2 regions of the Clostridium sp. CM036 genome follow, and region 2 is predicted to be linked to the other one. Evidence: predicted binding sites of a transcription regulator. Region 2 holds the regulator's gene; the other holds the start of a gene.
What was found. The regulator LexA, encoded in region 2, represses DNA repair genes until DNA is damaged. The targets are predictions, from matches to a motif close to CNAACANNTGTTNG.
Positions count from the first base shown of each region.

Region 1 (11,594 bases), 1.4 Mb from region 2:
TACATAGCCATTAATAGGTAATCACATAAATGAGTATAAAAGGAAGAAAGTGAATATATGGAGATAAAAGAAATAAAGGGAAATACATTTTGTATTGATACTGGAATGACATACATACCTTTTTATAAAATTAATCATGAAGAAATTATTATGTTGGATTCAGGATGGGCACAAGGAGAAAGAAAAGGAATAGATGAACTTCTTTTAAAAAACAACTTTAAGGTAGTCGCCATAATTTGCAGTCATGCTCATATAGACCATGTAGGAAATAATGCATATTTGAAGGAAAAATATAACTGTATTATTGCTATGCCATCCTATGAAGCTCTTATTTGCAGTTCAACGGTTAATCTAAAGCTCTATTACAGTAGCCAAACATTATCCGATGTTCTAGAGCATTTTGGAGATATGGTTTGTGAAACAGATATTATGATTTTGGACAACCAAGATAGCGTAACTGTGTGTGGTGTTAAATTTAAAATTATTCATACACCAGGGCACAGTCCTGCACATATATGCATTACTACTCCTGATGATGTTGCATATTTGGGAGATTCACTCATAAGCTATGAAGTCATGAGGGGGGCTAAAATGCCTTACGCTTATATACTGAGTGTGGATTTGTTAAGTAAATTAAAACTTTATGATCTAAAATATAGCAAATATGTCGTGGCACACAAAGGTATATTTGATGATATTACAGGACTTATTGCTGACAATATAAGTTTTTATAAGGATAGAGCATTAAGAATATATAATGTCATAGATGGTACTATGACAATGGAGGATATTCTAAAGGCTGTTATTATAAGCTTTAATATTAATGTAAAAAGCAAGTATAGATATACAACAATAGTAAGAATGCTTAGGTCATATGTTGAATATTTGAATGAAACAGGAATGATAGTTTTAAATATGGATGAGGGGTTTCTTAAATATTCAAAAGCGGTGGTTTTAGATAAATAAATTTTAAAAATTTTTTATTAAATAAATCCCTGTAACATAACTACAATTCATTATGGGAACATTAATAAATGGGTGATGTTTATGATTAAAAAAACACTGTCAGTTATGTTCTTATTTATTATACTGTTGAATTCAACAGTGATTCATGCTGAAGGATTAAAATATGCTGAAATTTTTGATCCAAAGCAAGGAAAGGTGGTGAAAGTAGTTCAGTTAAATCCAGAAATTCATAATATGGTTGCAAACTTTATAAAGAATGTTGATAATATCTATGCTAAAAGTGACCCTCTTACAGATGATGGTTATGCAATTAAAATCCCGCTTGATCCACCTGTAAAGGTACAGAGAGAATGTTTAAACGCACTTATAAATGAAGTTTATATAATTATACCCGAAAGTGAAGCACCATTTCTTATGGTTTTTGAAAATGAAAACAAACTACTTTGTTTCCCATTTAAAGGAGACATAAATTCGCTGTCAAAAGTTCTGGATTTCAACTTAAAAGGAAAATAAGTATAAAAACCTCTATAAAGTATTATATACATACTTTACAGGGGTTTTTATCAATTTTAAAATAAATAAATAAAAAATATCTTCTAAGGAACTATTCCTATAAAAACCAAATAATTATAAAATTAATAATTGAAACAAATAAAATAAAAATTGACACTACAATATTTTTATCTTTATTTATAAGTTTATGTTTATTAAATTCTAAAATTGCGATAATAACAATAAATGTGTTACCAATTGATCTTAGGATTTTTATATATATAATTCCAAATCCAATATTATCTAAATGAGCTGCTATAAAAGTAAATAATCCAACTGAAAATAAGGATGCAAAAAATATAATATAATATATGTTTTTTTTATTAATCAAAATAAAATCTCCTTTTTATAAAGTAGTTCAAATTTATTTGGAAGCTTTTTCATATACAGTTTCTAACAAAAGTGCAATTAAAGTTACACCTATTACTCTTGTTATAAATGAAGCAATGTGACCATATTTTAAATCAACTATTATACCCCAAATTATTGGAACTACAGCTATTCCTAATACATGTCTTTGCCATATTTTCATATTTACTCCCCCTATAAAGGCCATTAATAGTAATTAACTTCTGTATACTATTGAGACATTTACTATAGTATACAGAATATCAATATTAACTTCAAATATTTAACAAAATACATATAAATAGTCTTTATGATGTTATTGAGGGTTTCGGGTAAAACACTACATTCCTTTTTACTATATCCAATTTACGGTAATAATAGTATAATTAAGTGAATGTTTTGTTTTGTAGAGTTGATTTATACGTGTTGTTAAGCAGTTAGTTAAATTTAACTATATTTAACTGGATTTAATTAAACTTAACTAGATTCACTTTCATATATGATTTCAAGGATAATAAAAGCAGAGTTCTCAACAAGTGATAATCCTTTAAATAAATTAGGGGTTTTATTTTCATGTAATCAATTTCTATATATACTAATTGCTATGTGGGTATACCCAACAGTTCCAGATAAAATGGTAATGGTTTTGGCAATTATCTTCGGCGCACATTTGCTGCCTTTTGGATGGTTATATCAATCAAAGGCATATTTAGTGATGTCTGTACTTATATCTCTGACTACACTTATTATCGGAATTATGTTTAGTGCGGTGGTGGTTTCAATAGTTATGATATTATTTGAAATTATATTTTCTATATGGTTAATGATTGAAAATAAATCTTTAAATATAAAATCAGGAGCATGCTAGGAATACCCTTGGCAAGCCCCTTTTCTATTATATAGGAAACAGTTTGTGGTAAATAATGTGGATAACTTTTTTTTCTGCCCTTAGATTTCATCCAACCTGTGGATATAGATATGCATAATAGTATGGACTTTCTCCGGAATTGATTCCAAATAAGAGAAGCAGAAACATTGAAATTTCATTTAGAAATTCTTCTTTTCCAATGTAAAATTCTCGTGAGCCTGACAGGAAGTCAGGCTAGCGAACCTGAGGCAGGATGCCGAATGTGAGCGCCAGGGACTTTTATATTCGAAAAGATTAGAATTCCTTAATGGAATTTCACGTTTCAACCTCTTATTTGGAGTCACGCAGGAGAAAGTTCATATTGAGTGAATTTTTAAAGTAAACTATGTAACACCCTAGTGTGGTATAGATGTAATTGCTTCAGTATAATTTTATCGGCTTGAGCCTGAGTTATAGTCCCATTACTTACAAGGGATGTTAGAGGATTTATATGAGTTATCTTGTTACTATCCATATATAGTTTACTTCCTTGAGTAGTAATAGCTTTAGTTTTTTCTGAACCTTCAGATCTATTTAGTACAGCTTTAATTTTATTCGCATCAGTTTGAGTTATAGTATTAGCAGTTACAAGGTTTTCAACATTTGCGCCTAAACCCTGTTTTATTTTAGTGTCTATTTTTTTACATTCATTTGTGAAAGGCGCTTTTTTACCAATATTTAATGGGTTAGAAGTTGCTGCGAAAGTTGTACTCGCAGATGATAAAAGTATTCCAACTGTTAGTGAGCCAGATAGAATTTTGGTTTTTATAGATATAATTTTCATTTTAATATCTCCCTCATTAATTTATTTTTATCGATTCTATCTTTTAATCATAGCAATTGCGAGTGTCAACGAGGTGTCAATATAATGTCTATTTTGTTTGTTTTGTGTATTTTCTATAAATTTTGTATTAACTCATCTCCTGCGGAGCTGAAATGTCGTTAAATTCCTTCATAAGCTAATCCCAACTTACCAGGAGTGCTAACAAATATTTTTATGCGCAAAAAAAGTATATAATACTTATAATGCATTAATAAGTATTATATACTTTTTTCTTTTTTATTATAGAGGAATAGCTTGCGAAAAATAATGTGGATAACTTTCACGTTTCAAGCTCTTATTTCAAACCACGCAGGAGAAAGTTCATAATTAACCTTTTGATAATTCATCATTTCCTTTTTCATTAAAAGTTTCCTTCCACTCTTTATCGGCGTAAGGTGTGAAAGCATTTGCAACCTTGTCAATATTTTCATGGAATTCTTTGTCATTAAGCATAACATCTCCAGCAGCATCAGTTGGTTTAGCGCCAACCTTTTGACATACATCTCTTATTACATTGGTATTATCTATCATCATACATGGCCTTAACATATTTTTGTTATAGGGCTGTCTATGTCTTAATTCTTTAAAGAAAGGATCCCTAAAAGCGTCGATTAATGGTCTTCCCTTTAAATTAACTGTTGAGAAGTGTGCAAATATACATGGTTCTGCGTCCTCTTTCGAATTGATATGAAAGAAGTATTTACCGGCTATACATCCCCCTACTAGTGGAGCATCATTAAAGAAATCAATTGTAAAATATGGTTTTGTTGTTCTTATTTCATTAGTTCTTCTTCCAAGTCTTATTCTCTGCTCTGGTGTAAGCATCATATCAAACTGTGGATGTGAACTTACCGGCATAAACAAGAAATACCAACTTAATTTAGAACCTTTTTCAATTAGCATATCAGTAAACTTATCAGATAATACATCATCTATGTTAGTTCTTGTAACACATGTTGAAACTCCGAATAAAACTCCTCTTTCTTTAAGCATATCCATAGCATGTATAACTTTTGCGAATGTACCCTTTCCTCTTCTTGATTCTGTATCTTCTTCAAAGCCTTCAATCGAGAGCATTGGGAATACATTTGAACATTTTTGTATCCTATTGGCAATTTCGTCAGTTATAAGAATGCCACTAGTAAACGGGGAGAACATCATGTCATCAAATTTTTCATATATATCGAGCAGATAGTCATTATAGAAAGGTTCACCCCCAAGTATTATTATCCAGTATATTCCCAAATCTCTTGCTTCTTTAATTAATCTCTCTACTTCTACAGGTGGAATATCAGTATCTTTACTATAATTAGATGCATAGCATCCAACGCAGTGCAAAGGACATCTCATAGATGGACTGATTAGCAAAACAAATGGTATTTTTGTATCTTCGTCAGTTAAGAATTTGTTGCGTTTTGCACCAGCATACCAATTTGCATTTGCAAAGAAATTAGTAACCAATTTCTTAAGACACTTTGTGTCTGTATTAGTTAATATATTTTGTATATATTCATGTGTTGGTGGGTTACTCTTGTAATAACTATAGACAAAATCTATTTGTTTTAGTTGAGACTCATCTTTTATTAGTTTTTTTATAGTATCAAAAATTTTGTCAACATTTCTTTCTGGGTTCTTTTCTAGATAATTAATTAAAGTCTCCATGATTTTAGATTTTACACCTTTTTCTACAGAATTCATAATACTCACAACAATTCCTCCATTTAAAATATTTTTTTTATGCAGTATATTATTATTTAATGAGAATCAACTAATATTAATCGTTAATTTTGTCTAGATGCAAATAGGTGATTATATATATATATATATATAGTATCTATATTTATAATTTAGAATAAAATGCAACTAATGAAAATTTTTAACGGTAAATTAGCAAGAAATATTGTTGAAAGAACTATGAAGGGTGTTAATTATAATCTTTAGATTTTTTTAATTTATAGTAGGTGAATAGTTTTTGTGAATTAGTATAGGATATATTGACATATTAAAAATTTATAGTTAAAATAGAAGTAACGAACAAATGTTCAGAAGAAGGAATACAAGGCGGTGATTTTATGCATGAGTTTAAGTTACATTCAAAGTTTAAACCTACTGGAGATCAACCACGGGCAATTGATAGTCTTGTGCGCGGAATTGAAGAAGGTAAAAAGTTTCAAACTCTTAAAGGAGTAACGGGGTCAGGTAAGACTTTTACCATGGCTAATATTGTTGAGAGAGTTCAAAAGCCTACATTGGTGCTTGCTCATAATAAGATCTTAGCAGCACAGCTTTGCTCAGAGTTTAGAGAATTTTTTCCTGATAATTGTGTTGAGTATTTTGTTTCATATTATGATTATTATCAGCCAGAGGCTTATATTGCACAGACGGATACATTTATAGAAAAAGATTCATCTGTTAACGATGATATTGATAAATTAAGACATTCAGCTACATCGGCATTACTAGAGCGTAACGATGTTATTGTGGTGGCTTCGGTTTCATGTATATATGGACTTGGTAACCCCGAGGAGTATAAAAAACTTACAGTGTCATTAAGGGTTGGCATGGAAAAGGATAGAAATGAAGTAATAAGACAGTTAGTAGATATACAGTATGAAAGAAATGATATTAATTTTATTCGCGGAACCTTTAGAGTGAGAGGTGACACTATAGATATATTCCCTGCTTCATCGTCAAGTGAAGGAATTAGGGTAGAGTTTTTTGGAGATGAGATAGAAAGGATTAGATCATTTGATTCTCTTACAGGAGAAATTATTGGAACCCTAAAACATGTATCTATTTTCCCGGCTTCCCATTTTGCTACATCCAAGGATAAATTGGAACTTGGCATAGCTCAAATAGAGCAGGAGCTTGAGGAGAGGTTAAAGGAGCTTACTTCAGAGGATAAAGCTTTAGAGGCACAAAGACTTAAGCAAAGAACAAACTATGATATTGAAATGATGAGAGAGGTTGGTTACTGTACTGGTATAGAGAACTATTCTAGAATTTTAGATGGCAGGGCTGCTGGAACAGCACCTCAAACATTGATGCATTATTTCCCTAAGGATTTCTTAATGTTTATAGATGAGAGCCATGTAACTCTTCCGCAGGTTAGAGCTATGTTTGGTGGGGATAAATCAAGAAAGACTAATTTAATTGATTATGGATTTAGACTTAAGTCAGCCTATGATAATAGACCGCTAACTTTTCAGGAGTTTGAGGGTACTATGAATGAAACGATTTTTGTAAGTGCAACTCCAAACGTTTATGAAGCAGAACATAGTGAGAATGTGGCAGAACAAGTAATAAGACCTACAGGATTATTGGATCCTGAAATAGTTATAAGGCCTGTTAAGGGGCAAATAGATGATTTATATGCGATCATTCAGGAAACAATAAAAAGAGGCTTTAGAGTTTTAGTTACGACCCTTACAAAAAAAATGTCAGAAGATTTGACTAAATACTTTAAAGAAATGGATATGAAAATTACATATTTACATTCGGATATTGATACCATAGAAAGAATGAAAATTATCCAAGATCTTAGGCTAGGTACTTTTGATGTGCTAGTAGGTATAAATCTTTTGAGAGAAGGATTAGATATTCCAGAAGTAGCTCTTGTTGCAATACTCGATGCAGATAAAGAAGGGTTTTTACGTTCTGAAACCTCATTAATTCAAACAATAGGAAGAGCTGCAAGAAATTCAGAGAGCAAGGTAATAATGTATGCAGACAAAATTACAAAATCTATGAAAAAGGCTATGGATGAAACTACAAGGCGTAGAGGAATTCAGATGGAATATAATGAAGAACATGATATAGAGCCAACCACTATTGTAAAAGATATTAGGGAAGTAATCGGATCTATAACAGTTGCGGAAGATAAAGAGGTATATGAAACCCTTGAAGCTGCGATGGATGCGAATTACGATGAAACTAAAAAGTTAATGGATAAGTATGAAAATGAGATGAAGCAAGCAGCTAAGGATTTACATTTTGAAAGAGCGGCGCAGCTTCGCGATATAATTTATAAACTCAAGAAGCAGATTAAAAATATATAATTGTGTTGTAACAGAGGAGGAAAATATGAGGGATAAAATTTTTATAAAGGGTGCTAAGGTTCACAATTTAAAAAATGTTGATTTGGAGATACCGAGAGATAAATTTGTAGTGTTTACTGGACTTTCAGGGTCTGGTAAATCTTCACTTGCTTTTGATACATTATATGCAGAGGGGCAAAGAAGGTATGTGGAGTCATTATCTGCATATGCAAGGCAATTTTTAGGTAATATGGATAAGCCAGATGTTGAGTACATAGAGGGGTTATCTCCTGCTATTTCTATAGATCAGAAAACTACTAACAGAAATCCACGTTCCACAGTGGGTACTGTAACTGAAATTTATGATTATTTGAGACTTCTTTATGCTAAAGTAGGGACGCCTCATTGTCCTAAATGTGGTAAGGAGATTTCTCAGCAAACTGTAGACCAGATGGTGGATAGAATAATGGATATGCCAGAGAAAACTAAGATTTCAATTTTATCTCCTGTGATAAGGGGAAAAAAAGGTGAACATGTCAAGATAATAGAAAATATTAAAAAAAATGGTTTCGTTCGCGCTAGGATAGATGGTACTACTGTAGAGCTTCTGGAAGAGGAAATAAAACTCGCAAAGACTAAGAAACATAATATAGAGATAGTAATAGACAGAATTTCTGTAAAAGAAGAAGTTCGAGGGAGGCTTTCTGAATCTTTAGAGAGTGCATTAAAACTAGCAGAGGGGACTGCAATTGCTAGCATTTCTGGTGGTGAAGATATTCTTTTTAGTGAGCATTTTGCCTGCATTGATTGCGGCATTAGTCTTGGAGAATTGGCTCCGAGGATGTTTTCGTTTAATTCTCCATATGGTAAATGTGATACTTGCGACGGCCTTGGTACTCTTATGGAAATTGAAGAGGATTTAATAATACCAGATAAAAGTAAGAGTATTAAAGGCGGCGCCATTATGTCTTTTGGGGAAGGTAGTCTTAAGGAGGATTCCTGGACTTTTTCGGTGCTTCGGGCAATAAGTGAAAAATATAAGTTTAGCTTAGATACGCCTATAGAAGACTATGAACCAGAAATTCTTAAAATATTACTGTACGGAACTAATGGAGAAAAAGTTAAGGTGGAGTATGTTAAGGAGTTTAGATCAGGTACTTTTAATCATTCTTATGAAGGAATTATAAACAATTTAAAAAGACGATATTTTGAAACCTCGTCAGATTATATAAAAAGAGAAATTGAACAATATATGGGTGATAATGCATGCCCTAAGTGCAAGGGAGCAAGGTTAAGCCCAGAGGCACTAGCCGTAACTGTTGGGGATAAGAATATAAGCGAGTTTTGTCAAATGTCTATTGTAGATGAAGTTATATTTTTAAAAGATATCAAATTATCAGAGAAAAATAAGATTATATCTAATCAAATTTTTAAGGAAATAAATGATAGACTTAATTTTTTAAGGGATGTAGGACTTGATTATTTGAATTTAGCTAGAGCGGCAGGTACATTGTCTGGTGGAGAAGCGCAGAGAATAAGGCTAGCTACTCAGATAGGATCAAGCCTTATGGGAGTTTTATATATTTTAGATGAGCCTAGTATTGGTCTTCATCAAAGGGATAATGATAAACTTATAAAGACATTAAAGCATTTAAGAGATATAGGTAATACATTAATTGTGGTAGAACATGATGAAGATACCATGAAGGCAGCAGATTTTATTGTAGATGTTGGGCCAGCGGCTGGCGAACATGGTGGAGAAATTGTGGCTACCGGAACAATTGAGGATATAAAAAACTGTGAAAGGTCAATTACGGGTCAATATTTAAGTGGTAAAAAGAAGATAGATGTTCCGAAGGTGACGAGAGTATCTAATGGAAATAGTATAAAAATACTTAATGCAAGGCAAAATAATCTTAAAAATGTTAGCGCGGACTTTCCGCTAGGTGTATTCACTGCAGTCACTGGTGTTTCAGGTTCTGGAAAGAGTACTTTAGTTAATGAAATTCTATACAAAGGTCTTAATAAAAAGGTGAATAAATCTAAGAAGAATCCTGGACTTCATAAAGATATTTTAGGATATGAGAATATAGATAAAATTATAAATATTGACCAAGGTCCTATAGGGCGTACTCCAAGATCTAATCCGGCTACATATACAGGAGTATTTGATATCATTCGAGATGTTTTCTCAATGAGTCCAGAAGCTAAGATGCGGGGTTATAAGCCAGGTAGATTTAGCTTTAATGTAAAGGGCGGAAGATGTGAGGCTTGCAAGGGTGATGGAATAATTAAAATAGAAATGCAATTTTTATCTGATGTGTATGTGCCTTGTGAGGTTTGCAAAGGGAAAAGGTATAATAGAGAAACTTTAGAGGTTAAGTATAAAGGGAAAAATATTGATGAAATCTTAAATATGACTGTTGAGGAAGCTGTAAAGTTCTTTGAAAATATTCCTAGAATTTCTAGCAAATTTAAAATACTGATGGATGTTGGACTCGGATATGTAAGGCTAGGTCAACCATCAACACAATTGTCTGGTGGCGAGGCTCAAAGAATTAAACTTGCTTCTGAATTATCTAAGAGAAGCACTGGCAAGACCTTTTATATTTTAGATGAGCCTACTACAGGACTTCATATTGATGATGTTAGTAAACTTATCAAAATACTTCAAAGACTTGTAGATTCAGGGAATACAGTAGTCGTAATTGAGCATAATTTAGATGTTATAAAGTGCGCGGACTATGTTATAGACTTAGGTCCGGAGGGTGGAGATAAGGGAGGTAGCATTTTGTGCAGTGGTACTCCAAAAGAAATATCCTTAAATGTGAATTCATATACAGGACAATATCTTAAAAAAATGTTATAATTCATAATAAGCTAGCATACTAATTTAACGATATTTCAGAAGGAACTCCCCAATTTTTATAAGTGAGGGGATAGCGATTAATAATTGGTATCCCCTTTAGAGGTCTACAAAGGGGTAAATCTCCTTCTGAAGTCGCCAATTTATCTACTGCTAAAATGTGCAGTTACGCAGGAGATGATTTAATGCTAGTCTTTGATTATGATTTAAAGAGGAGAAAGTGAGTTATGGCTAATATAAGCTTGTTTTTGAGATATGCAATTATAGCGATTATTTACATTATAATAATATTTGCTTTGAGAATAATGTATAAGGACATAAAAGGTGGTGCAAAGAAGAAACCAGTTATTAAGAAAACTATGGGGCTTGAGGTTATAGAAAGAGGAGAAAATTTTAATTTAAGAATCGGTGCGGTTATTCCTCTAAACGATGTGCTTACCATAGGCAGAAAGGGAGATAATCTTTTAATTTTGGGGGACAAATACGTGTCATCTCAGCATGCAAGAATATATCTTAAAAACACAGATTATATTTTGCAAGACCTGAGAAGTACTAATGGAACCCTTAAAAACAACAAAAAAGTAACGGACAAGGTAATCATAAAAAAGGGCGATGAAATTAAAATAGGAACTTCAATTTTTAAAGTTATAGGGTAAATTATGAGTGCGAGAGAGGTGATAGTATGGAAAAGATAAAAGAGGAGCGGAAGCTTCTAAGGTATACTTATCTTCTATGCATAGTTTTATTTATTAATATGTTTCTTATTGGTAAAAATGAGTTTGACAAAGGCGCAATAATAATGTGCGCAATAATATGCTTAATGTTTGCGTATTCTCATTTTATAATAAGAAGATTTTTCCCGGATGGTGACAAATATATTTTGCTGTTTTCAAATGTTTTAGCGGTTATAGGTATGGCCATGTTATATAGGTTAGACTCATCTCTTGCACTTAAACAACTTATTTTTTATGCAGTTGGAATTGCCATATTCATCTTAGTAGTAGTGCTTTTTCCTAGCTTATCTAAGTTTGGAAAGTACAAATATTTTTATTTGGTATGCACTATTATACTTATGTCATTGGGAAGTATATTTGG
Region 1 covers NZ_CM143652.1:3,320,051-3,331,644, forward strand. Annotated here, with positions in the region: gene ACWJKE_RS15765 (MBL fold metallo-hydrolase) at 58-966, shown strand; gene ACWJKE_RS15770 (hypothetical protein) at 1,048-1,479, shown strand; gene ACWJKE_RS15775 (hypothetical protein) at 1,577-1,849, opposite strand; gene ACWJKE_RS15780 (hypothetical protein) at 1,883-2,050, opposite strand; gene ACWJKE_RS15785 (DUF7010 family protein) at 2,366-2,734, shown strand; gene ACWJKE_RS15790 (hypothetical protein) at 3,108-3,557, opposite strand; gene ACWJKE_RS15795 (radical SAM protein) at 3,924-5,303, opposite strand; gene uvrB (excinuclease ABC subunit UvrB) at 5,669-7,654, shown strand; gene uvrA (excinuclease ABC subunit UvrA) at 7,680-10,502, shown strand; gene ACWJKE_RS15810 (FHA domain-containing protein) at 10,727-11,155, shown strand; gene ACWJKE_RS15815 (FtsW/RodA/SpoVE family cell cycle protein) at 11,182-11,594, shown strand, end outside.
Region 1: uvrB (excinuclease ABC subunit UvrB) is a predicted target of LexA. The motif match lies at 5,628-5,641, and genes of this name have one in related genera.

Region 2 (11,594 bases):
AAACTCCCGTTCCCAAACTATCCACAGATGAAAAAAAATCAACTGGAACTCCAGATAAAAAAGGATCAACTGGAACTCCAGATGAAAAAGAATCACCTGTAACTCCAGATAAAAAAGAATCACCTGGAACTCCAGATGAAAAAGAATCACCTGTAACTCCAGATGAAAAAGAGTCAACTGGAACTCCAGATAAAAAAGAACCAACTGTAACTCCAGATGAAAAAGAACCAACTGTAACTCCAGATGAAAAAGAACCCACTGTAACTCCAGACGAAAAAGAACCAACTGTAACTCCAGATGAAAAAGAACCAACTGTAACTCCAGACGAAAAACAATCAACTGTAACTCCAAGTAACTAGTTAGCTAGGATGTGATAATGGAAAAAATCGATATATCAGAAATTAAAATAAAAGTATTGGAACGTAGGCCAGTATAACTTAGCAATTGTGAACTGAGCCCAATTAAGAGGGCCTAGAAACCCAATAGATGATTTAATATAATCAAAAATACTCCATAATAATTTACGGAGTATTTTTCTATTAATATTACACTATTTAAGATAATATTAATAGAAAAGAGGATCTAATTTTTTTTATTTCTCGCTATGAAAACAATAATATTCACAGCAGATAATCCTACTAAAATGTATATTGCTCTAGCAAGGAAGGGAACAAATCCAAAGATAAGACTAACTAAGTTAACATTTAACAATCCTAAAAGTCCCCAATTTAAAGCACCAATCAATACAAACACGAATGAAAGTTTGTCGATAATACTAAGCTTATACATAATTACCCCCAGACTAATATAATTATTCTATTTGTATAAATTATATTATAAATATAATATTTTAGAACTGTTTAATAATTTCTTTAAAGCGTATATAATGTTATGGTATATAAATTTATATACTAAAAAATAATTTGGAAAGTACAAATTAAGTATACGAACATTTTCATTACTTTTAGCACTATTGTATGTTATAATATGAATGAAACTTGTTTTATATTTAAAATTGTACGTATGGAGGCAGAATATGAGAAATTCTTATAATACACCATTAAATAGTAGATATGCATCAAAAGAGATGAGTTATTTATTTTCAGATGATATGAAGTTTAGAACATGGAGAAAGCTTTGGGTTGCACTAGCTGAAGGTGAAAGGATATTAGGAATCAATATTACAGAATCTCAAATTGAAGAGCTTAAATCCTATGTAGATAATGTGAATTACGAAGTGGCTGAAAATAAAGAAAAAGAAATACGACATGACGTAATGAGCCATGTATATGCATATGGGGTTCAATGTCCTAATGCGAAGGGTATTATTCATTTAGGGGCTACTAGCTGCTATGTAGGCGATAATACAGACTTAATAGTCATGAAAAAGGCTTTACTATTAATTAAGAAAAAATTAATTAATGTAATTAGTAAATCTTCAGAATTTGCATTAAAGTATAAAGATGTTCCTACACTAGGTTTTACCCATTTACAGCCAGCTCAATTAACTACTGTAGGTAAAAGGGCAACCCTATGGATTCAAGAATTAATAATGGATCTAGAAAATTTAGACTTTGTAATAGATAGAATAAAGTTACTAGGGGTTAAAGGAACAACTGGAACCCAAGCGAGCTTTATGAATCTATTCGAAAATGATGAGAAAAAAGTAAAAGACTTAGATAAATATGTAGCGAATAAAATGGGCTTTGAAGATACATATCCCGTTACTGGTCAAACTTATTCTAGAAAAGTAGACTCTATAGTATTAAATACTTTATCAGAAATAGCTCAAAGTGCATATAAATTCAGTAATGATTTAAGGATACTTCAAAGCATGAAAGAAGTGGAAGAGCCTTTTGAAAAAAATCAAATTGGATCCTCTGCAATGGCATACAAAAGAAACCCTATGCGTTCTGAGCGAATTAGCTCTTTATCAAGATATATTATAGTGAATTCATTAAATCCTGCTATAACAGCTGCAACACAATGGTTTGAAAGAACATTAGATGATTCAGCTAATAAGAGAATATCCGTAGCTGAAGCTTTCTTAGCACTTGATGGAGTATTAAATTTGTATATGAATATAGCTGGAAATATGGTAGTATATGAAAAAGTAATTACTGCTCATGTAAACCACGAGCTTCCATTTATGGCTACAGAAAATATCCTTATGGAAGCTGTTAAAAGGGGCGGGGACAGACAAGAACTTCATGAGAACATTAGAGTTCATTCTATGGCTGCAGCAAAACGCGTTAAAGAAGAAGGCTTAAATAATGATCTTATAGAAAGAATAATAAATGATGATAGTTTTAGGATGTCAAAAGAAGAGATATTTGCTGTAATTGACCCGATTAAATTTGTAGGTAGAGCTCCAAGTCAAGTAATAGAATTTATAGATGAATATGTAAAACCAATAATCGAGGCCAATAAAGATGCATTAGGAGTAGAAACTTCTATAAACGTATAATCCTTAGTATTGGATAGAAATTATACTATAAAAAGCTATCAGTGATGCAAACAAAACTGATAGCTTTTTTAGTTTAACGACATTTTAGAAGGAAAGTCTCCCAATTCTATAAGTAAGAGTTACATAACCTAACAAATAGAAAATTTCAGTGGTAGTATAAATCTCCTTTTGAAGTCGGTAATATTGTAGCTCCACAGGCCATGATTTCACTATAACTTTCGAAGAATAAAATTCAAATTGCATGTGGAAATAATAAAAATAATAAAAACATTTGTTTATTTTTATTATTTTAGAAAAATCAGGATTTTGCTCCCCCTCTTGTAGTATAATAATGTCGTGAAATGTAAGTTTCACGACATTATTATGATTTTTGGAGGTACTTATGAAATCGAATATAAATACTATTTATAACAATGAACTCCCACCGTTTCTAAATGATTATCTGAATTATTTATCTACTATTAAAGGATGTTCTAGTTCTACTGTTGTTGCTTATACTGCTGATTTATCATTGCTATTAAAGTTCTTAAAAATATACAAAGGTCTAGTCTCTTCAGAAAATGCTCTACCTCTTGAGACCATTATAATTAGTGACCTAACTTTAGATACATTAAGAACCCTTACATTGCAGGATTTATATGCCTATATCTCCTATCTTGGGAAATATAGGGCTAATGGTAACTACGCTAAAGCAAGAAAAATTGCATCTATAAAGTCTCTATTCAAGTATTTAACCACTAAGGCTAAAGTGCTAACTATAGACCCGACAATAGATTTAGAGTCACCAAAACTTGGTAAAAGAAGTCCTGTTTTTTTAACATTAAGTGAAAGTAAGGCACTACTCGACGCTACAAGCTCTAGAGATAAGCATTCTATTCGCGACCATAGTATTATTACATTATTCTTAAATTGTGGTATCAGGCTGTCAGAACTTTGTAGTATAAATATATCCGATTTTAAAGATGATACATTATCTATTATTGGGAAAGGAAATAAAGAACGAACCATTTATTTGAATAAAGCTTCATTGAAATCAATTTATAAATATTTGCCTATTAGAAATACGAACATAGATAAAATTCATTCTGAAGATAAGGATGCCCTTTTTATAAGTGGTAAATATGGAAGAATTAATAAACGCACTGTGGAGAGAATTGTAAAAAAATATATAGGTAATGCTGGACTTAATAAAGATAAGTATACTCCTCATAAATTAAGGCATACATCTGCTACTCTTATGTATAAATATGGAAATGTAGACATTAGAAGTCTACAAGAAATATTAGGCCATGAAAATATATCTACCACCCAAATATATACTCATGTAGATAATGATAAATTAAGAAATGCGGTTAAGTCAAATCCACTTTCTGATGAATAAAAAAAAGTATATATTACGCGTATTGCAATACGGTTAATGCATTATGCGTAATATATACTTTCTAATACTTATATTTTTTTTAGTCTTATAAGTCCAGGAAATTCTTCTTGAAGTAATCCTGAGTTATCATCTTCATTTTCAAGTAGCTCTTTTGCCCCGTCTATGTCATCTATAAATTCCCAAACCTCATTGTTTTCAGGTATGAACTCATCTTTATGTAGTTTTAAAAATTCATCGCTGGCTACCACTGAGTCATAATCTTCAAGTTTTGGTAGTTCATCATTTTCATTTTCATCATTATCTACTTCTTCCGCTAAATTAATTTCAGACCTGTCACAAATATTTTCGTCTACCTCTTCTACCCCTTCAATCTCATTATCCTCAAAAACTTCATCAATTTTTATAGCTTTTACATCGTAACCTTCCATTTCTAAGCATTTACCGCAATTATTACATTTCTTATTTGAATTTAATTCACAGACTTCACATTCTCCACAACTATTACAAATTTTCTTATTATTAAATATACAATTTTTAGACATACAACACTCCAATCTATTTATTTCAAATACTTTCATAATAGACTATTATAGCAAATATATTTTCAATAATCAAACACTAACACCCCTTAATAATGACTTATGTATTCATACATAATAATATATAATTTTTTATTTTTATTAATAACTATAAAACAGAACGTAAGTTTGATGTTATTACATTTATATGGTATAATTATACTATGAATGGGAGGCGTTTACATGTTAACTGAAAAAAAAGATAAGCAAAGTGAAATATATAACTTTATAAAGAAACAGGTACAACTAAAAGGATATCCACCTTCAGTCAGAGAAATATGTGATGGCGTAGGATTAAGATCTACTTCGACTGTTCATGGGCATTTAGCAAGACTAGAAAAAAAAGGATTTATCCGTAGAGACCCTACCAAGCCTCGTGCAATTGAATTAATAAAGGATTCTGTCATAAGAAAAGAACTTATAGATATACCTATTATAGGGAAAATCACTGCTGGCAAACCAATACTCGCAGTTGAAAATGTTGAAGATACATTTACACTTCCTTTAAATTTCACTAAAACCAATAATGAACTATTTATGCTTAAAGTTTCTGGTAGCAGCATGATTGAAGCAGGAATATTGGATAAAGACCTTGCTATAATTGAGAAAATCAATACCGCTAAAAATGGCGATATAGTTGTAGCTCTTATTGATAATGAAGCAACTATTAAAAGATTTTTCAAGGAAAAAGATCATATAAGGCTTCAGCCTGAAAATTCAACTATGTCCCCTATCATAGTTGATGACTGTGTAATTTTAGGTGTACTTGTTGGTATTTACAGAAAGTATTAAATATCCACCTTTAAAGATTTTATGTAACAAAAAAGTCCTGCAATGAATATATCAATTGCAGGATTTTTTTATTCTATTATTAAGTCATAAATATTTACTTTCTAGTTCAAATAACTCTTGAAAGTGCTATTAGTATTCCAATTTTAGCATGATCAAACGTTAATCCACCCTGTAAATATGCTATATAAGGCTCTCTTATTGGAGCGTCTGCAGATAATTCTATAGATGCTCCCTGAATAAATGCACCTGCTGCCATTATAACCTTATCTTCATATCCTGGCATGTCCCACGGTTCGCATTGAACAAAAGAATCAATGGGAGACCCCTCTTGTATACCCCTACAGAAATTAATTAACTTTTCCTTATCATTAAATTTAATTGCTTGAATTATATCACTTCTTTTATCAGTATACTTAGGAAGAACTTCAAAACCTGCAAGTTCCATAATTCTTGCACAGAAAATAGCGCCCTTCAATGCTTCCATAGCTATATGTGGTGCTATGAATAGTCCTTGATATAAAGAACGCATAACTCCAAACGTAGAACCACATTCCCCTCCTATTCCAGGAGTTGTTAGTCTGTAAGAAGCTTGTCGTACATATTCTTCTTTACCTGCAATATATCCACCTGTAGGTGCAATTCCACCACCAATATTTTTTATGAGGGATCCAGCAACTATATCTGCTCCTACATCTGTAGGCTCCGTAACATCAATAAATTCACCATAACAATTATCTACAAAACAAATAACCTTTGGATTTATAGCTTTTGCAGCGCTTATAATATCATCTATTTCAGAAATTAATAATGCTTTTCTCCAGCCATATCCAGTAGATCTTTGAATATGAATTAGCTTTATTGACTTATCTTCAATCAGTGTCTTTTTCATTAAATCAATATCAACTTTAGAGTTATCGTTTAATTCTAATTGTTTATATTTTACACCATAATCTTTTAATGAGCCTATATCCTCCTTAGCATTTATACCTATTATATTAAGAAGTGTATCATAAGGTGTTCCGCATACCGATATCATGGTATCATTAGGTCTTAAATTACCAAATAAGGACGCTCCAATTGCATGTGTTCCATTTACGAAATGCGGCCGAACGAGTGCACTCTCACAATTGAAAATTCTTGCATATACTTTATCTAATGAATCTCTCCCAATATCGCCATAACCGTATCCAGATGAATTTGTAAAATGGCATTCGCTAATTCGTTCATCTTGTAGTGCGGTCAAAACCTTAAGTTGATTAAACTCTCTTATTTCATCAAGAATTTTAAACTCATCTTGTACATCTTGTATTGCTATATCATAGAGTTTTAGCGTTTTTGAACTTATTTTATACTTCTTTTGAAGGTATACTTTTGTTATGTCTATCATGATTCCAGGTCCCCTTTTTATTATGTATATATTATGTGTTTTAAACTTTAACTACCGTAATAATAGTAACATAAATAATACCGATGTAGAATAGTTTTATTTATATATCAATCATATTAGTATGTATTTAATTGTCTCTTTCTTTACTATTACAGCACCGCAGGTGATGATTTAACTTTTTCAATAATCTCTTCAACAGTTTCCTCTAATTCTTTTCCAACTTTTTTATACTCAATTTCAAATTTTTCATTTTGATTTTTCATAAAATACATTAACGCATAATAAGTAGGCTTAAATTTATCCTTTAGCTTAAATTCAGCTTCATTAAACATTTTAAATAAGGAATTGTATTGTTTTTTAGCCATTAGAAAAATTAAATATTCATTAATAGATTTATTATATTTATCTGTATTATTAGCTGATCTTAAAAATAAGCGAGCTTTTTCTAAGGATTCTTCTATTCGATCATTAGAAAGTAAGGTTTCAGATAAAACATAAATGGTATTAAAATCATTTTCATTTTTTTCATTTTTTTCATTTTTTTCACTTTTGTTAATTAGGTCCTCTTTATTGCACCAGCTTTCAAAAAAACCCACAAGCCATTTCACCTGCTGTTTTTCTTTTTCTCCCCCAAACCTCATCATATACCATATGTTAAAAAATCGTTCTTTTATTTTGTACATATAATTTTTCTTATTTACAGGTGTTTTATTTATTACTCCGTTTTTTTCTAATTGATTTAACTGAGCGGATACTTCTTTACTTTGCATTCTTATTTTATCTGCTATTTCTTTTGTGGTTATGGCATCAAAGCGTAAAGCTATAACATCAACAATTTCCTGTTGCACTGGAGATAACCTATCCATTGTATGTTTATAAAGAGGTGTTACTCTATCTAGTAATGTATCTAATTGTTTAAATACGGGTCCGTTGTCAACATTTAAAATATCGAAAAGTAATGCCATGATTCTTGGCACCCCACCTGTTAACCGCCTTAAAGCTTCTATTTTCCCACTGTTACTTTTAAGTATCTCATTTATACCCTTCTTATTAAAAATTCCACCTAACTTTTCAAAAAATTCCACAGTTTCTTCTGAATTTAATCCTTCTAATTTTATCAGATTAAAGAAGTTATAGAAGGGCTTACTATAATCAAAAGTAAATTCTAAAACTTCTGAAGATGCTCCTATAATTCGAATTTCAGCAGAGGTTAATAGAATTTCTCTAAGTTTTTGCTGCTCATAGATTTTAAACTTCTTTAGAATACCGAAAGTATCATCTATTAATAGTATTAATTTTTTATTTTTTTCTTTAAGTTTTTGCTCAAGTATTTTAAAGCATATATCTTCGTAGTCTTCTACCTCTGCATATTTATCCATTTCATCATAAAGCCCTACAAACTCATCATTTTCCATTTCAAGATTCGCAGCCGTTACCTCCCAAAGTTTAAACAGTCTCCGTATACTGTATTGCTCCTCAGGAAATATAACAGGGATAAACTTTGCTTTTAGCTGCTTATCTCCTTTTATTTCAAAGTATATTCTTTTTAATAAAGTTGTTTTACCATATCCTCTTTGACCTTCTATGATATAATGCTGCTCTGGATATTTCATGTCAGAATTTTTTATATCTTTAAAAATCTTTTGAAATTCTTTTTTCCTTATTACAAATCTATCAACTAATTCTTGATGCGATAAATTATTGGGATTATAAAAACTTAAAGTACTAGTTTGCATTTTTTTTACACCACCACATTCTTAATATAGGAGAGGTAAATGTATATAATTTTTCCTCCTCATCATTATTTATATATCCATCATCAATAATAGTATTTAAGAGATCTTTATATGTTTCGCAAAGATTATATTTTACAGCTAAATCATATATTTCGTTATAAGTTATCTTCTTAGCTTCTGTTATAGCTATTATGTTTAATACTTCTATAATAAACTTATAGTCATTATTTTTGTACACCTTAAGCCTCTCATGCCAACTGCTAAATTTATTATTTTCCTCTATCATCCGTTTAATTGCTATATCAACCGATTTATTATATATAGAGCATATTTGATCTTCATCATAAATATCCTGAATTTTATCCATAGCAAGTTGAATATAAAAAGGAATCAACCACTTAATTTCATGTAGCATATGATTTATAGTAGCGGTATCCATTGTGAAATCAAGCCCTTTAAGTAGTTCATTTATAAGACTTTTCCCCTCTGATTCACTTAGTGGAGTGACTTTTAAAATATCTAGATCATTTATAAACTTTGAAGAGTCCATTCGTCTTGCAATACCCTCGAGGCTTATGGACCCTGTATATATGAATTGAAATTTATTATTTATATCACTATTTTGTCTTAATGCTCTATTACTTTGAAGAAGATGAACTGCATATGTAGTGCCTTCATTTTGTTGAATATTTTCTATTGTTTGAGCAAATTCATCTATCATTATAATTAATTTGTGCCCTTCTAAATCAATAGATCTCATAATTTCTATAAACTTTTCATAATAATTAAGTTCAATAGTCTTAGTAAACTTAACAGTGTCTATGCCTACTTCGTCAATACTTTTAAAAATGGTTTTAGCTAAATCTTTAATTGAATTTATTACTTTGTCTCTTTTCTTTATTGAATCGCAATTTAAAATGGCCTTTACAATTTCCTTATAATACTTATTTTCGTTGTAAACAGACTCCGTAATTACATAGATTATATAATATTTATCCCTTGGGTTATCTTCTATATACCTCATTAAAGATGTTTTCCCAACCCTTCTTGGAGCTGAAATTATAATACTACTAGCTGAATCGATTTTTCTCCATAATTTATTTATTAAAATAGGTCTTTTAAAAAAATTTTCACCTCGTGCAGCTTGCCCTGTTGTAATTTTCATAATTAGCACCTCCGCAATTACTTATATTTACAATTATATCTAACAAAAAATATTTTGTCAAGCATTCTAACAAAATATTTTTTGTCAAAGTCAAACCCCTTATTCACTTTTTTTACAATTACTAAACAATTTAAGAAACATGTAACCTAACTACTTAAAATAATATCTGAGGATTACTATAGCAAATAAAACTTCCTATTAATAATATCAATCCTAAAATTCTAATAATTAAGATAGTTTTTTTAATCCCTAATTTACTAAATGTTTCTGGTGTTCCAAATGGGAATACAATAATACAGCACTTAATATCATAACGCCTACACATATGTTATTTTCTCATTTTATTATTTATGCTCTTTCCATAAACAATCCCCTATCTTCATTTCAGTAAAAACAGCCTTAAAAGAATTTTTACTTGGTGAACATGCAAGTAACCCAATATTAATTTCTTTTTCACCTTCAAACAAGTGGAAAATCCGCATCTGTTTGAAATTTACACCATCAAAGGAATTTTCAAGACAATAATCACTCTCTCGTCTGCTTAATCTATACCACATACAATTTACAAATGCTCCAATATCCGTAGTTGCCCAATCAGAATATCCATGATTTGTTACCACACTTCCAAGCCATGCAGTATTATTGTCATGAAATTCTATTCCTGCCTTTACCCAATTTTCACTGTTTTGATAAATTGCAACTCCACATTGGTCAAACAATGCTGTACTATTAAACTCTGCCTTTACTGTAAATGAAAAATATCTTTCATCTGTTGTAATATAAAGAACATGAGCATTATCATTTCTAAATCCATAATAAGTTCTTTGCCAAAAATCAGTGTTAGGGTCTGTTATAATTTCAACTCTATCTCTTCCAATTACATAATTTCGAGGTTTAAAAAACCATTTTTCTTCTTTATCACTAATTTCAAACATCTTAATCCTCCCCCAATTCAAATAACTTTTAATACATAATAAAATACAACTGCGTCGTAACTAATGTAATATTATCATAATTTACCACACTTTGGAACAATTTCCTCATAAATAAAGATCATACATTGTTTATATATACGCAACACTAAAATCAATTGTCCAAGCCATTTATATGTGAATTAGTATAGATAAACAAGCAATGTTGGCGCTACTACGATAATAATAGGGACGACTCATAGTCCCCACTTCATTGATATATCAATAATGTGGAGACTCAGTACAAGAAACGGAAAACAGTCCCATTTCAATAACTCTGTTACTTTATCTTTGTTTCCTTCAATATCAAATTTATCATCAAATCAACAAACTTGTCTGGTTCGTTTCTCCATGGATCGTGCCCTGAGTGTTCAAACCAAATGAGCTCTTTAGAAGGGGCTTTTAGTGAATTGAAATAATCCTCAACCAATACTGGTGACGCGTTGACATCGTGACGACCTTCCATAAAGTACACTGGAACATCTAACTTTATAGCTTGTTTACGTAGATCTAAATTGTATAACTGAGGATAGACATGATTAAAAGTAGTAACTAAACCAAAAAAATAATTTACTTTATCGCATAACCCATACTCAGTACCTCCAATTTCACCAAATGTATTATATCCTGCTCTCTCAATTTCAGAATTTTTTGTCATATGTTTACTCAAGTACTGTGAGAGGGTAGAAAATTTCCAAACTACATCTTTACCATGGTATGGTGGCAGGCCTTGATTTTTCATTTTTTCAATTTGTTTTATATCTCTGCTATCTTTTGCCATCTTAAGCACTAGTTCATACATACGGACATCGGTTTCAACGAATTCAACCATCTGACCAGTACCAATAAAAGCAGAAAATAGTTCTGGGTAACATTGCACAAGCAATACCTTTTCTTGTTTAAATCTATTGCACAGGTACTGTGTTAGCTCATGTCCATCAGAAATATATCGCTCAGGGGTAATTGATTTAAGAGGTACAGCATTAATTGACTTACCCGCCCCTGGTTGATCCCAGTTAACAACCACATAATTATCTTCAAGTTTTTTTAGTTGCTCTCTGGTTGCGGCTAGCTGTGTTCCACCGGGACCACCAGCTAGAAAAAGTAGCACCGGATT
Region 2 covers NZ_CM143652.1:839,684-851,277, forward strand. Annotated here, with positions in the region: gene ACWJKE_RS04010 (hypothetical protein) at 1-359, shown strand, start outside; gene ACWJKE_RS04015 (DUF378 domain-containing protein) at 583-789, opposite strand; gene purB (adenylosuccinate lyase) at 1,037-2,467, shown strand; gene ACWJKE_RS04025 (tyrosine recombinase XerC) at 2,850-3,848, shown strand; gene ACWJKE_RS04030 (hypothetical protein) at 3,917-4,390, opposite strand; gene lexA (transcriptional repressor LexA) at 4,610-5,218, shown strand; gene ACWJKE_RS04040 (methionine gamma-lyase family protein) at 5,325-6,605, opposite strand; gene ACWJKE_RS04045 (ATP-binding protein) at 6,755-8,341, opposite strand; gene ACWJKE_RS04050 (ATP-binding protein) at 8,331-9,506, opposite strand; gene ACWJKE_RS04055 (DUF1349 domain-containing protein) at 9,851-10,441, opposite strand; gene ACWJKE_RS04060 (alpha/beta fold hydrolase) at 10,758-11,594, opposite strand, start outside.